Regions from separate parts of the Kluyvera intermedia genome, predicted to be linked through region 2. Evidence: predicted binding sites of a transcription regulator. Region 2 holds the regulator's gene; each other region holds the start of a gene.
The links. The regulator sigma-54, encoded in region 2, starts transcription at its own class of promoters, with help from an activator protein. The targets are predictions, from matches to a motif close to GTTGGCACANNTTTCGCTNT.

Region 1 (3,250 bases), 540 kb from region 2:
TCGCCGGGATCAGCGGTGACATGGTGCCGATCAGGGCGTCGAGGATCCCAGCGCCTATGCGACGCAGCGTCAGCTTCGGTTTGCCAACCGGCACGGCGGGCTGCATATCGCCCGGCAGTAGGCTGACCACTTCACGGTAGGCTTGTGAAACGGTATTGCCAATAATGACCTGGCACTGATTGTCGTTACGCACCACGCCCATTACGCCGCTGATGTTCTTAAGCGTAGCGCTGTCGATCTGTGTATCGTCTTTCACCACGAAACGCAGGCGGGTCATGCAGTGGGTGACGGCGGCGATATTGTTTACCCCACCAAGTGCACCGACGACGGATTGCGCCAGCGCCGCATAATTTTTAGACATCGGATTTTATCCTGTTTTATCAGTAGGGTGCTTATCGTCCATCGCCGCGAAGTATTTGGGATGAAACGCCGCATAAGAAACCGGTTCCACATAATCATCATGTGTTTATTTTGTTGCAGCAAGATCTAAAAATTGTTTTTAAATGATTCGTGAAACCGGTCACAATAAATAGCGGTGGCGAATGATTCACCGTACCCACAGTGGCTGAAAATAGCCAAACGGTGCAGTACACTGCTGCCAAACGATTTCTCAAGGATAATCATCATGACGACGATGCTGGAGGTGGCGCGACGGGCGGGCGTGTCGAAAGCCACCGTCTCCCGGGTGCTCTCGGGTAACGGCTATGTCAGCCAGGAGACCAAAGACCGGGTGTTTTTGGCGATTGAAGAGAGCGGCTATCGGCCGAATCTGCTGGCGCGTAATCTGGCGACTAAAAAGACGCAAACGCTGGGCCTCGTGGTCACCAATACGCTGTACCACGGCGTCTACTTCAGCGAGTTGTTGTTTCATGCGGCGAGCATGACCGAAGCGCAGGGGCGGCGGTTGATTCTGGCTGATGGTAAGCACAGTGCCGAGGAAGAGCGTGAGGCCATTCAGTATCTCCTCGACTTGCGCTGTGACGGCATCATTATTTACCCGCGCTTTTTAAGCGTCGACGAAATTGACGATATCATTCAACAGCAGCAACGGCCGGTGTTGGTGATTAACCGCAGGCTGCGGCGTAACAGCAGTCACTGCGTTTATTGCGATCAAAAATCAGCCAGCCAGCAGGCGGTGGAAAAACTCATTGCCCACGGTCATCGGGATATTGCTTTTATTACCGGTTCGCTGGATTCGCCGACCGGTATTGAACGCTTATCTGGTTATAAAGATGCGCTGACAAAACACGGCATTACGCTGCGTAACGAGCTGATTGTCGAAGGGAAATGGACGCCGGCCACGGGCGCTGCTGGTGTGGATACGCTGCGTGAACGCCAGGCGAGCTTTAGTGCGCTGGTCGCCAGCAACGATGACATGGCGGTGGGGGCGATAAAGCGCCTGCATGACCACGGCATCAACGTTCCTTTGCAGGTTTCAGTGATTGGCTTCGATGACATTGCGCTGGCACCTTATATGATCCCGTCGCTTTCCAGCGTACGGATCCCGGTGACGGAAATGATTAAAGAGACCATCAACCGGCTTATTTTTATGCTCGACGGCGGTGACTTTAAATATCAACAAACCTTCCCCGGCGAGCTGATTGAACGCGATTCTATTGTGGCAGGCCCGCACGCGTAATCTCGTCAGCTGTCATCGTCATTAGTGACGATGACAGCATCTCTTTCTGTTACCCTCCAAAAATATTCTTAATAATCAGCCAACTAAAAGTTGGCTCGAATAATGCATTCTCTCGCACAATTCATTGTCATTGCTGGAGAAGTTGATGAACCGTTTCATCATTGCTGATGCGAGTAAATGTATTGGCTGCCGGACATGCGAAGTCGCATGCGTGGTTTCCCACCAGGAAGAACAGGACTGCGCCGCGCTGACGCCGCAATCTTTCCTGCCGCGTATTCACGTTATTAAAGGGATGGATGTTTCCACCGCTACCGCCTGTCGCCAGTGCGAAGACGCTCCTTGCGCCAACGTCTGCCCGAACGGGGCAATTATCCGCGATAAAGGTTTTATCCACGTCATGCAGGAACGCTGCATTGGCTGTAAGACCTGCGTTGTGGCGTGCCCGTACGGTGCGATGGAAGTGGTGGTTCGCCCGGTGGTTCGTAATAGCGGCGCGGGTCTGAAAGTTCGTGCGGAAAAAGCCGAAGCTAACAAATGCGACCTGTGTTTCCACCGCGAAGCTGGCCCGGCCTGTATGGAAGCCTGCCCGACTCACGCGCTGTTCTGCGTTGATCGCGACAAGCTCGAACAGTTGAGCGCGGAAAAACGCCGTCGTACGGCGCTGGACGTTGCGACGTCTCTGTCTTTCTAAAATCCCTTAATTTCTCTTTTAACAGGTCTGTTACTGATGAAAAAAATCACGAGTGTGTGCCCTTACTGCGGCGCAGGTTGCAAAATGAAGCTGGTTGTCGATAACGGTAAAATTATTCGTGCCGAAGCCGCTGATGGTAAAACCAACCAGAACGAACTGTGTCTGAAAGGCTATTACGGCTGGGACTTCCTGAACGATACCAAGCTGCTGACACCGCGCTTAACGCAGCCCATGATCCGCTATGAAAAGGGCGGCAAACTCACTCCTGTGAGCTGGGATGAGGCGATTCGCTATACCGCGAAACGTCTTGGCGATATAAAAGCCAAATTTGGGCCGCGCGCCATTATGACCACCGGGTCATCGCGCGGTACCGGCAATGAAACCAACTATGTGATGCAGAAATTTGCTCGCGGCGTGCTGCATACCAACAACGTCGACTGCTGTGCCCGTGTCTGTCACGGCCCATCGGTTGCCGGATTGCAGGACGTACTGGGCAACGGCGCAATGAGCAACAGCATCGGCGATATCGAAAACTCGCGTTGCCTGCTGGTGTTTGGCTACAACTGTGCGGACTCGCACCCGATTGTGGCGCGCCGCGTGATTAAGGCCAAAGACAAAGGCGCTAAAATTATTGTCTGCGATCCGCGTCGTATTGAAACCGCGCGTATTGCCGACCAGCATCTCCAGATGCGTAACGGCAGCAATATGGCGCTGGTGAATGCTTTCGCCCACGTATTGCTTGAAGAAAATCTGTATGACAAAGAATACGTGGCACGCTTCACCACCGGGCTGGATGCGCTGCGCGAAGTGGTAAAAGACTACTCGCCGGAAGCGGTAGAAACGCTGACCGGTGTTCCGGCGCAGCAGGTTCGCCAGGCCATGCGCACCTATGCCGCCGCGCCGTCTGCCACCATTATGTG
Region 2 (3,250 bases):
GCCGCTGACGATCATCAGTACCATGTACCGTTTCTCCTCAGTACGATGTGATGTCCATTACGCATCATCGTGAGTTTCTGTATCGGTGATGATTTGATACAGTTCTTCGTCACTCTGCGCAGAACGCAGACGACGGCAAATAGTTTTGTCCGCCAGACGTTTCGCCACCAGGGAAAGCGTATGCAGGTGGGTTTTGGTCTGGTCTGCAGGCACCAGAAGCGCAAACAGTAAATCAACAGGCTGATTGTCGATAGCATCGAAGGCAATCGGTGTTTCCAGTTGCACGAAAACGCCTACCGCGCGCGTCGTATCCTCTTCCAGTTTACCGTGTGGAATCGCGATGCCATTGCCAATGCCGGTACTGCCCATTTTTTCACGGGTCAGAATGGCTTCAAACACCACCTGCGGAGGCAGACTTAACTGTTTGGCCGCCAGCTCGCTAATGATTTCCAGCGCACGTTTTTTACTCTGACAGTGCACAGCACTGCGGGTACATTCCTGGTTAAGGACATTGCTCAGTTGTAGAGCTGAATCAGTATTTGTCATAATTTCACCTAAGCACCGCCCAATCTGCAGAGCACATCGGGCGGTCGCTCGGACAATCAATGTTGTTTTAGTTTATCTTTATGCTTGTTTAACTGTCTCGACAGTTTGTCGATCAAGCCGTCGATGGCGGCGTACATATCTTTGCCTTCTGCGCTAGCATGAAGTTCGCCCCCGTTAACATGCAATGTTGCATCCGAGATGTGCGTCAATTTCTCCACTTTTAACACAATGTAGACCTGATTGATCCTCTCGAAATACTGTTCGAGTTTAACGAATTTCGTATTGACGAATTCGCGCATCGCTTCGGTAATTTCGACGTTGTGTCCAGTGATGTTGAGCTGCATAGTGTCTTCCTTATCAGTAGAGTCAGACCAGCTGTTTACGCTGGTTCGACGGCGGGATGGATAAAGACTCTCGGTACTTTGCAACCGTACGCCGGGCCACCATGATACCCTGATTGGAGAGTAGGGTGGTCAGTTTACTGTCGCTCAGTGGTTTTGCGGGATTCTCCGCAGCAATTAACTTCTTCACCAACGCACGGATGGCCGTGGACGAGGCTTCGCCGCCGCCTTCGGTACTGACGTGGCTGGAGAAGAAATACTTAAGCTCAAAAATGCCCCGTGGGCTATGCAAATACTTCTGCGTGGTAACACGCGAAATCGTGGACTCGTGCATCTCGACGGTCTGGGCGATATCGGCCAGCACCATCGGTTTCATGTGTTCTTCGCCAAGATCGAAAAAGGCCTGCTGCTGCTCAACAATGCAGCGGCTTACGCGCAACAGCGTGTCATTACGGCTCTCAAGGCTTTTAATCAGCCACTTAGCATCCTGCAGATTACTGCGGATGAACTGGCTGTCAGCGTCGTTGCGGGCATTGTTGCACATCCCCGCATAATGCTGGTTTATCTGCAGGCGCGGGATGCTGTCGGAATTAAGCTCAACCATCCAATGACCGTTCACTTTGCGCACCAGCACATCAGGGATCACATATTCCGGCTCGCCGGTCTGGATCGATTGCCCAGGACGTGGATCGAGTGATTGAATCAGATCGACTGCTTCTTTGAGCACATCTTCTTTTAAGCGCGTAACGCGCATAAGTGAACGAAAGTCGTGGTTGGCGAGAAGATCGAGATGATCGCTGATGATTAAGCGCGCTTCAGTAATGCGTGGCGTATCAGGTGAGAACTGAGAAAGTTGGATCAGCAGACAGTCGCGGAGATCTTTGGCGGCGACGCCGACCGGATCGAATCGTTGGATCCGTTTAAGCACGGCCTCTACTTCATCGAGACCAATCTCGTCATCGCCAATGCCTTCATGGATATCTTCCACCGTAACGGTGAGATAGCCGGTATCGTCTACCGCATCGACTATCGAAGTGGCAATCGCCCGGTCAGTATCGGTAAACGGCGTCAGCTCGACCTGCCACATCAGGTAATCCTGCAGTGACTGAGTGGTTTCGCCCTGGTAAACCGGCAGTTCGTCGTCTTGGTAATCGACCCCGTTGCCCGATGGCGTGCCGGCAGTGTAGATTTCATCCCAACTGGCGTCGAGCGGTAGTTCTTCCGGCATGTCCGGCTTTTCCAGTGCATCTACGCTGTCGAGCGTTTCGGTATCGACGGGTTCCTGGGTTTCTACTTCCTCGTGAAGATCGGTTTGCTCGAGCAGGGGGTTACTCTCCAGCGCCTGCTGGAGTTCCTGCTGAAGTTCCAACGTAGACAACTGCAACAGACGGATTGCCTGCTGCAACTGCGGCGTCATGGCAAGCTGTTGGCTGAGCCTTAATTGCAAACCTTGCTTCATATTCAGAGCGAATCTCTCCCACTTACGTCGTTAACCATACCCTATCAGAGTCTGAAGTCTTCCCCAAGATACACGCGTTTAACATGTTCGTCTTGTAGGATCTCCTGAGGGGTACCGTGGGCAATCAGATGCCCCTGGCTGACGATATAGGCGCGTTCACAGACGGCTAACGTTTCACGCACGTTGTGGTCAGTAATCAGCACGCCGAGACCGCTGTCACGCAGATGTTCGATAATGCGTTTGATGTCGATAACCGAGATTGGGTCAACCCCTGCAAACGGTTCATCCAGCAGGATAAATTTCGGGTTTGCCGCCAACGCGCGTGCGATTTCTACACGACGTCGTTCACCACCGGAAAGCGCCTGACCCAAGCTGTCGCGCAGGTGTTCGATGTGGAACTCTTCCATCAACTCTTTGGCGCGGTCTTCACGCTGCTCGTTGCTGAGATCGTCGCGGATCTGCAGCACCGCCATCAGGTTGTCATACACGCTCAGGCGACGGAAGATGGATGCTTCCTGCGGCAGATAGCCAATCCCGCGACGGGCACGAGCATGCAGCGGCAGCAGGCTGATATCTTCGTCATCAATGATGATATTACCCGCATCACGCGAAACGATCCCAACCACCATGTAGAAGGTAGTGGTTTTACCCGCACCGTTTGGCCCAAGCAGACCGACAATCTCACCGGAATTCACGGTCAGACTGACATCTTCCACCACGCGACGGCCTTTATAGGCCTTCGCCAGATTTTTTGCAGTTAATGTCGCCATAACGAATTAGTTACTCTTCTTCTGGGCCGGGGCCTGATCTTTAGATTTGTCCTGCAACTGCGACGGAACCAGAACGGTGGTGACGCGTTTGCCTTTGTCGCTAAACGCCTGCATTTTTTGCTCTTTTACCAGAT
Region 3 (3,250 bases), 550 kb from region 2:
GGCGACCTGCGTCGCTGGCTGGTTAGCGGCGGCACGCTTGCCGATAACGTTACCGCAGCCATGACCCAGGGCGGCGTAACGCTCAATGACCAGGCACGCGCCATTGACGCCAAAGAACAGTTGATGAAGCTGAAAATCAGCGCCGCTCCGGTAGTCGATGGCAATAACCGTCTGGTCGGCGCAATAAATCTGCAAAACTTCTACCAGGCCGGGATCCTTTAATCCTTCAGACCCAGACGCTTCGCCAGCCGATGCAGGTTGGCGACGTCTGTCTCAAGCGCTCGTGCGCTAGCCGCCCAGTTGTGCTGATGTGTCTCCAGCGCATTGCGGATCATCTCTCGTTGGAAATGCTCGGTGGCATCGCGCAGATTGTTTACCGTGGCAATCGGCAACGGCGCTTCAGTCATTACCGTGCTCGCCCCCCCTTCCTGAAACGCAAAATGCTGCACTTCAAGCACCACTTCACCGCTGCTGCGGGTCGCCCGTGCTAGCACCACCGCACGATGCACCGCATGTTCCAGCTCACGGACATTCCCCGGCCAACCATAGCTTTGCAGATGCGTTCGTGCTCCTGCGCTCAGCACCACACGGGATAACCCCAAACGTAAACGACACTGTTCGCAGAAATAGCCCGCCAGCAGTACCACGTCATCGCCACGTTCACGCAACGGCGGCACCGAAAGCGGGAACACACTCAGGCGATGGAATAAATCGGCGCGGAAATTGCCTGCCAGAACCTCTTCGCGCAGGTCACGGTTGGTGGCTGCCAGCACGCGTACGTCAACACGCAAACTGCGGTCATCACCGACACGTTGAATATCACCGTATTGCAGCACACGCAGCAGTTTGGCCTGCAACGCCAGCGACAACTCGCCGATTTCATCAAGGAACAGCGTTCCGTTATCGGCCATTTCAAATTTACCGCTGCGGTTGCTGATAGCCCCGGTAAACGCCCCTTTTACGTGCCCAAACAGCTCGCTCTCGGCCACACTTTCCGGCAGCGCGGCGCAGTTTAAATAGACCAGCGGGCTCACCGCCCGTGGTGAACCTTCGTGAATCGCCTTCGCCACCAACTCTTTCCCGGTGCCGGTTTCACCGCTAATCAGCACATTGAGGTCAGAGGCCGCAACAATCTCAATCTCTTTTTTCAACTGCATAATGCCCGGCGACAGGCCGATCATCTGCGTCTCTTTGACCTGTTCGAAGTCGGTTGCCGAGCCGGGAAGCATATTCTGGCTTTCCAGTTGTTCAATCAGCAGTGCATTACTAAGCGCCCCTGCCGCCAGCGCGGCAATCAACCGCAACTCTTCATTACTGAAGACATCGAACTGATCCGGCGACATAGCATCCAGCGTCAGCGCACCAATCAGGTTTTGTCCGGCGAACAGCGGCAAACCAATACAGGCGTGGACTTTCAGGCTTTCCTGACCGGGGATCAGACCATCATACGGGTCAGGCAAAGAGCTATCGGCAGGAAAACGAACGACGTCACCCGCGCGGGCAATAGCCTCCAGACGCGGATGCCCTTCCAGCGTAAAGCGCCTGCCGAGCACATCTTTTGCCAGCCCATCAATCGCCAGCGGAATAAACTGCCTCGCGTCATAACGCAATAGTGCCGAGGCGTCGCAATCCAGTACCTGGCGCAGCGTGGTGATTAAACGCTGAAATCGGTCCTGATGGCCGACCCCCCGTTGTAATTCAATGGCGATACCCGCCAGGACGTCCACCGAAAAGCTCATGGCTACCTCACAGTCATTTTGACAATGCATGATGTCATATTGACAATATTAAGTATAGTCATTTTGACTAACACCAAAGTGGCATAAAACAATTAATTCATATAAATCAATTAGATAAAAAGTTGGCACGCTACCTGCAATAAACAAAACATCTTTTTTGAAAAATGCTGAATTAATTATTGAGGTTGCTATGTCTATTCTGGTTAAAAATAACATTCATTGGGTTGGCCAACGTGACTGGGAAGTTCGTGATTTTCACGGGACCGAATACAAAACGCTGCGTGGCAGCAGCTACAACAGCTACCTTATCCGTGAAGAAAAAAACGTTCTGATCGATACCGTCGACCATAAATTCAGCCGCGAATTCGTGCAGAACCTGCGCAGCGAAATCGATCTGGCTGATATCGATTACATCATCATCAACCACGCTGAAGAAGACCATGCGGGTGCGCTGACCGAGCTGATGTCACAGATTCCGGACACCCCAATTTACTGCACCGCCAACGCCATTGACTCCATCAACGGTCACCACCACCACCCAGAGTGGAACTTCCACGTAGTGAAAACCGGTGACGCCCTGGACATCGGTAATGGCAAACAGCTGATCTTCGTTGAAACCCCAATGCTGCACTGGCCAGACAGCATGATGACTTATATGACCGGCGACGCGGTGCTGTTCAGTAACGACGCCTTCGGCCAGCACTACTGTGACGAACGCCTGTTCAACGACGAAGTTGACCAGACCGAACTGTTCGAACAGTGCCAACGTTACTACGCCAACATCCTGACCCCGTTCAGCCGCCTGGTGACGCCAAAAATCACCGAGATCCTCGGCTTCAACCTGCCGGTCGACATGATTGCCACCTCTCACGGTGTGGTATGGCGTGAAAACCCAACGCAAATCGTTGAGCTGTACCTGAAATGGGCGGCAGATTATCAGGAAGACCGCATCACTATCTTCTACGACACCATGTCCAACAACACCCGCATGATGGCGGATGCGATTGCGCAGGGTATCAACGAAGTTGACCCGAACGTAGCGGTGAAAATCTTTAACGTGGCCCGCAGCGATAAAAATGAAATTCTGACCAACGTCTTCCGCTCTAAAGGGGTACTGGTTGGGACATCCACCATGAACAACGTGATGATGCCGAAAATTGCCGGTCTGGTTGAAGAGATTACCGGTCTGCGTTTTCGTAACAAGCGTGCCAGCGCCTTTGGTTCCCACGGCTGGAGCGGCGGCGCGGTAGACCGTCTGTCCACTCGCTTACAGGATGCCGGCCTTGAAATGTCACTGAGCCTGAAAGCCAAATGGCGTCCTGACGTTGATGCGCTGGAAGTTTGCCGTCAGCACGGCCGTGAAATTGCGCGCCAATGGGCATTAGCGCCACTGCCAGAAGCCACGGCAAAAGCAGACGCGGTGAAAGAAGCCTGTGCTTGCGCCGCTGCCACTGCCGCCGACCTTGGCCCAAGCATGCAGTGCAGCGTGTGCCAGTGGGTTTACGACCCGG

Region 1: a site for sigma-54 is predicted at 1,729-1,748, ahead of hydN (electron transport protein HydN). Genes of this name have one in related genera too.
Region 3: a site for sigma-54 is predicted at 1,861-1,880, ahead of norV (anaerobic nitric oxide reductase flavorubredoxin). Genes of this name have one in related genera too.

The regions. Positions count from the first base shown of each region.
Region 1 is NZ_CP139986.1:1,126,951-1,130,200, forward strand. Features, by position in the region: gene ascF (PTS cellobiose/arbutin/salicin transporter subunit IIBC) at 1-361, opposite strand, end outside; gene U0026_RS05400 (LacI family DNA-binding transcriptional regulator) at 626-1,639, shown strand; gene hydN (electron transport protein HydN) at 1,785-2,330, shown strand; gene fdhF (formate dehydrogenase subunit alpha) at 2,367-3,250, shown strand, end outside.
Region 2 is NZ_CP139986.1:588,925-592,174, forward strand. Features, by position in the region: gene rapZ (RNase adapter RapZ) at 1-24, opposite strand, end outside; gene ptsN (PTS IIA-like nitrogen regulatory protein PtsN) at 58-546, opposite strand; gene hpf (ribosome hibernation promoting factor) at 603-890, opposite strand; gene rpoN (RNA polymerase factor sigma-54) at 913-2,346, opposite strand; gene lptB (LPS export ABC transporter ATP-binding protein) at 2,391-3,116, opposite strand; gene lptA (lipopolysaccharide ABC transporter substrate-binding protein LptA) at 3,123-3,250, opposite strand, start outside.
Region 3 is NZ_CP139986.1:1,136,179-1,139,428, reverse strand. Features, by position in the region: gene gutQ (arabinose-5-phosphate isomerase GutQ) at 1-222, shown strand, start outside; gene norR (nitric oxide reductase transcriptional regulator NorR) at 219-1,739, opposite strand; gene norV (anaerobic nitric oxide reductase flavorubredoxin) at 1,930-3,250, shown strand, end outside.